Skermanella sp. TT6: one gene and its partner. The protein of the gene in region 2 interacts with the protein of the main gene of each other region in a pairwise test. Links are inferred from orthologs where the notes say so. Each region holds a gene or a part of one and is shown on either strand. Other genes may lie near its edges.

The links. The genes of interacting proteins can lie anywhere in the genome.
Region 1: the proteins of rimP (region 2) and rpsL interact in binary tests that used the Escherichia coli proteins (3 or more experiments, as listed by UniProt). The link is inferred for Skermanella sp. TT6 from one-to-one orthologs.

What each region holds. Positions count from the first base shown.
Region 1 is NZ_CP067420.1:4,312,834-4,315,752, reverse strand. The notes cover bases 1-2,896. They hold rpsL (30S ribosomal protein S12), read left to right. Parts: upstream 1-1,210; coding sequence 1,211-1,582; downstream 1,583-2,896. Other genes in these bases: fusA (elongation factor G), read left to right, coding at 2,110-2,896; rpsG (30S ribosomal protein S7), read left to right, coding at 1,597-2,067; IGS68_RS20135 (response regulator), read right to left, coding at 276-713; IGS68_RS20140 (rhomboid family intramembrane serine protease), read right to left, coding at 1-32. Also shown: more of fusA, read left to right, coding at 2,897-2,919. UniProt on the Escherichia coli protein: With S4 and S5 plays an important role in translational accuracy. Interacts with and stabilizes bases of the 16S rRNA that are involved in tRNA selection in the A site and with the mRNA backbone.
Region 2 is NZ_CP067420.1:5,587,396-5,590,143, reverse strand. The notes cover bases 1-2,725. They hold rimP (ribosome maturation factor RimP), read right to left. Parts: upstream 1,744-2,725; coding sequence 1,258-1,743; downstream 1-1,257. Other genes in these bases: trmB (tRNA (guanosine(46)-N7)-methyltransferase TrmB), read right to left, coding at 2,036-2,725; nusA (transcription termination factor NusA), read right to left, coding at 1-1,199. In the rest of the region: more of trmB, read right to left, coding at 2,726-2,748.

The DNA of each region.
Region 1 (2,919 bases), 1.3 Mb from region 2 along the record:
GGGTTGTCGTCGGAAAGGGGAAGGGTGAACATCGCGTCCTCGACCAGCCAGGGGTGTACGGCACGACCCGCCGCGGGACCGGCACCCGGAACAAACCCCGCCCGCGCGGGGAACGTTCCGAGCGCAACGATGCGCCTGCTCCGGGATTGGCAGGGGTCGGACGCGTTCGGCGACACTATATCAATATGCCGACGGATCAATATGCCGACGGATCAATATGCCGGCGGATCGAAATGCCGGTGGCCGGGCATGGCTGACCGGGACGGGACGCCCGCTCAGGCGGCGAACACGACCCCGGTGTCGCCGGGCCGGTGAGCGGACCGCATGGCCTCCGTCAGGGCTTCGATCCCGAAGGGCTTCATCAGGAAATGCCGCGCGCCCGCGGCGTAGGCGTCGGCGGGGCTCGCGTGGGCGCTGCAGACGATGACGGGGACCCCCAGCCGGCCGGAGATTTCCCGGGTCGCCGCAAGCCCGTCAGTCCCGTCCGCCAGCGCCACGTCGACCAGGGCCAGGTCGGGGCCGACCGACTCGGCCAGATCGACGGCCTGTCCGGCGGTCTGCGCAGTCGCACAGACCTGATGACCGAGCTGCTCGATCACCATCGTCAACCCCATGACGACGAGTTCATCGTCCTCTGCAATGAGAAGTCGCAATTTGCTCGCCATCGCTGGATTCCACACTTCATCTCTGGCCGCGCGCAGGCGGACCGTCATGATCTCTTTCCCTGATAATGTCCGAAGGACGGTTCACTCTGCCATCGTCATTACGGCATATTTCCGGACGTGTAAGAGGGTCGACCGCCGGGCACGCGCCGTCTGCGGGCATTACTCCCTATCCTGTCCGATCGCGGCGCCTGGCCTGCACCGCCGGTCCAGGACTTCAGGCGCATGCCCCTTCCGGCGGTGCGGCGGCCGACCGGCATGGCCATCCGCCATAAGACTGCCGGGTAAAATATCTGTTACGGATGCTTGACGGTGGGTGGGTACATCCTTATTATCCGCGAACCTTTTCGGGAGGCAGGTAGTAGGCCGTTCGCGGGCTAGACGCTGCCGCCCTTGAGGCTCCGACCTGACATAGCCGCACCCGAGCTTTTTCGGACGGCGTTTGATGATTTACCCGCACGAGGCGGAGTTTACGCTTCGACGGCGGGTTTTTGCATCGTCTGGCATCTGGTTTGCCGACGACGGGACTTAATGGAAGAAGGGCTCTGATGCCGACGATCAGTCAGTTGATCCGTAAGCCGCGCCAGCCTCTGGCGGCGCGCAACAAGGTGCCGGCACTGGAAGAGTGCCCGCAGAAGCGTGGTGTCTGCACCCGCGTGTACACGACCACCCCGAAGAAGCCGAACTCGGCGCTTCGTAAGGTCGCCCGCGTGCGTCTCACCAACGGCTTCGAAGTTACCAGCTACATCCCGGGTGAAGGCCACAATCTTCAGGAACACTCGGTGGTGATGATCCGCGGCGGCCGCGTGAAGGACCTTCCCGGTGTCCGTTATCACATCATCCGCGGTTCGCTCGATACCCAGGGCGTGAAGGACCGTCGGCAGCGCCGGTCGAAGTACGGCGCGAAGCGTCCGAAGTAAGGAGATCCTGAAGAATGTCTCGTCGTCGTCGCGCGGAGAAGCGCGAGGTTCTGCCGGATGCCAAGTATGGCGACCGCGTCCTCACCAAGTTCATGAACTGCCTGATGCTGGACGGCAAGAAGTCGGTCGCGGAAGCGATCGTCTACGGCGCGCTGGAGCGCGTCGAGGGCCGTGCCAAGGCCGACCCGGTCCAGGTCTTCCACGATGCCCTGGGCAACGTGAAGCCGCACCTGGAGGTCCGGTCGCGCCGCGTCGGCGGTGCCACCTACCAGGTTCCGGTCGAGGTCCGTTCGGACCGCGCCCAGGCCCTGGCCATCCGGTGGCTGATCAACAGCGCGCGCGCCCGGTCGGAGAACACCATGACCGAGCGCCTGTCGGGCGAGCTGCTCGACGCCGCCAACCAGCGCGGCTCGGCGGTGAAGAAGCGCGAAGACACGCACCGCATGGCGGAGGCCAACAAGGCCTTCTCGCACTACCGTTGGTGATCGCCCCGGCGATCTGACCAGACAGCAGTCCGAGACCTCGACATGTCACGCTCCACGCAGCTCGACCGGTATCGCAACATCGGCATCATGGCTTCCATCGATGCCGGTCGGACGACGACCACCGAGCGGATCCTCTACTACACCGGCCGGACCGGGAAGCCCGCGGAAACCTCCGCGGCTTCCGGCACCGATGCCGCGTGGGCGGACGAGGACGAGGAGCGGGGCATCACGATCACGTCGGCGGCGACCACCTGCTTCTGGAACGGTCACCGCATCAACATCATCGACACGCCGAGCCATGTCGACCTTCCGGTCGAGGTGGAGCGGACGCTGAGGGTGATCGACGGCGCGCTGGCGGTGTTCGACGCCGCGGTCGGGATCGAGCCGCAGTCCGAAGCCGCCTGGCGGCGGGCGGACCAGCACCGCGTCCCGAGGCTGTGCTTCGTCAACAAGATGGACCGGCCTGGCGCGGACTTCTTCCGCACCGTCGGCATGCTGGCCGACCGGGTCGGCGCGACCCCGCTGCTCCTGCAGCTGCCCATCGGCGGCGGCGACGGGTTCAGGGGCGTCGTCGACCTGCTGGCCGAGCGCGCGCTGGTGTGGCGGGACGACGGGCTGGGCGCCTCGTTCCAGGAGACCGGGATCCCGGCCGAACTGGAAGGACAGGCCGCCGAGTACCGCGCCAAGCTGGTCGAGGCCGCCGTCCAGGTCGACGCCGGCGCGGCCGAGGCTTACCTGGCCGGGGCCGTCCCGGACGTGCCCGCCCTGAAGGCGCTGATCCGCCGAGGCACCTGCGCGGCGGAGTTCGTGCCGGTACTGTGCGGGTCGGCCTTCCGCAACAAGGGCGTGCAG
Region 2 (2,748 bases):
GCCACGTCCTCGTCGAAACCCTCGATCTCGGCGAGCTCGTGGGTCTCGGCGAAGGCGATCTCCTCGACCGACGAGAAGCCCTCGGCGACCAGCAGGTGGGCGATCACGTCGTCCACGTCCAGGGCGTCGATGAAGAGCTGGGAGCGGGTCTTGAACTCTTCCGACCGCCGCTCCGATTCCTCGTTCTCGGTCATGATGTCGATGTCCCAGCCGGTCAGCTGGCTGGCGAGACGCACGTTCTGGCCGCGGCGTCCGATCGCCAGACTCAACTGGTCATCGGGAACCACGACTTCAATGCGCTTGCTCTCCTCGTCCATCACGACCTTGGCCACCTCGGCCGGGGCCAGGGCGTTGACCACGAAGGTCGCGGGGTCCTGGGACCAGGGGATGATGTCGATCTTCTCGCCCTGCAGCTCGCCGACGACCGCCTGGACGCGGCTGCCGCGCATGCCCACGCAGGCGCCGACCGGGTCGATCGAGCTGTCGTGGCTCAGCACCGCGATCTTGGCGCGCGAGCCGGGGTCGCGGGCGACCGACTTGATCTCGATGATGCCGTCGTAGATCTCCGGCACTTCCTGGGAGAACAGCTTCGCCATGAAGGTCGGATGGGTCCGCGACAGGAAGATCTGGGGACCGCGGGCCTCGGCCCGTACGTCGTAGATGTACGCGCGTACGCGGTCGCCGTTCTTGAAGTGCTCCCGAGGGAGCAGCTCGTCGCGGCGGAGGATCGCCTCCGCCCGGCCCAGGTCCACGGTGACGTTGCCGTACTCGACCCGCTTGACCAGCCCGTTGACCACCTCGCCGACGCGGTCCTTGTATTCCTTGAACTGCCGCTGCCGCTCCGCCTCGCGCACCTTCTGGACGATGACCTGCTTGGCCGTCTGCGCCGCGATGCGGCCGAAGTCGATCGGCGGCAGCTCGTCGGTCAGGAACTCCCCGACGGCCGCGTCCTTCTTCATGCGCTGGGCTTCGCGAAGGGTGAGCTGGGTCGTCTCGTTCTCGACCTCCTCCACCACCTCGAGATAGCGCATCAGGTGGATGTCGCCGGTCTTGCGGTCGATCCGGGCCCGGATGTCGTGTTCATGTCCGTACTTGGAGCGGCCTGCCTTCTGAATCGCCTGCTCCATCGCTTCCAGGACCTCATCCCGGTCGATGTTCTTCTCGCGGGCGACCGCATCGGCTACTTGTAGCAGTTCCATTCCAGAAGTCCCTGGCGTTCGTTAGAGTAGGCAGTCGGACGTGAGGCGAAAAGGCCGGCTACTGCTGAGCCGCGGTGGCGGCGATCAGTGCGTCGGTCAGGATCAGCTTGGCGCGCTGCACGGCGTCGAACGGGATGGCGGCCGGACCGGTATCGGTCTCGATCAGCACGGACCCGTCCCGGACGCCCTTCAGCATGCCGCGGAACCGCTTGCGGCCGTCCAGCGGGAAGCGTGTCTCGATGCGCGCTTCGAAGCCGGCGAACCGTTCGAAATCCTTCAGCCGGGTCAACGGCCGGTCGATCCCCGGCGAGCTGACTTCCAGCGTGTAGGCGGAAGAAATAGGGTCCTCCACGTCGAGGAGGGCGGACACGGCGCGGCTGATGTCGGCGCAATCCTCGACGGTCATGGCGGCATCGTCCTTCCGCTCGGCCATCACCTGCAAGGTGGGCCGCTGCGTGCCCGACACCTGCACCCGCACGATCTCGTAGCCCATGGCTTCGACCGAGGGGGCGATGATCTGTTGTATCCGGTCGGTTGCGTCCATTCCACCTGACTTGTGGCAACATGACCGGGCTTCAGCAGCCCGGTTCAAAAAACTGTAGACAAAAAAACAAAAAAGTGGGCCAGTGGCCCACCCGGATGCGAACCGGCATGGCCCGTTTTGGCGGGACCACCGGATCGTATGGGATCACGGAGTGGAATATAGCGGAGTTGAGGCAGGCCGCAAGGATTTTCCACAATACTTTCCGGGCGCCTTGCCGGTCCTTGCCCGGCCGGTTCCCGGGCGTGCGGCGCCTTGCGGGCCGGGCATCCCGTGGCGCGCCCGGTCCGCCGGCTCAGCCCCGGGGTTTGCGCCGGAAGCGCAGGAACACAGGCTTGCGGCCGGCCTCGATGCCCTTCCGCTCGTAGCGCGACTGGGGCCAGTCGTCGGGCCGGGTGCGCCAGTCCTCCGCGGTCCGGGCGAGCCACTCGAAGTCGGGATGCCGCCAGGCATGCTCCAGCATCCACATGGCGACGCCCATGACGTCGCTGGCCATGCGCAGCTCGGCCCCGTCCTTCAGCACGCGCGACAGGCGGGCCAGGTTCTCCGGTCCGATGAAGCGGCGCTTGTGGTGGCGGATCTTGGGCCAGGGATCGGGGAACAGCACGAAGCAGCGGCCGATCGACGCGTCGGGCAGGGCATCGATCAGGGGCCGGGCGTCGTTGGCCAGGATGCGGATGTTCCGCTGGCCGCCCTGGTCGATGTGCTCCAGGAGGTTGGCCACGCCGTTGAGGAAGGGCTCGCAGCCGATCATGCCGATGTCGGGATGTGCCGCGGCTTGGCCGGCCAAGTGCTCGCCGCTGCCGAAGCCGATTTCCAGCCACACGTCCCGGATGCCGGACCCCATGCCGGTCCCTGCGGCACCGTCGGGCACCGCGAAGAGCGACACGGGATCGATGCGCCGTCCGCCGTCCGGAGACGCGATCTCCAGCCGGGGCAGCAGCGTTTCCAGCAGATCGGTCTTGTAGAGGCGCAGTCTACGGCCGCGCCGGCGGCCGTAGACTTTCT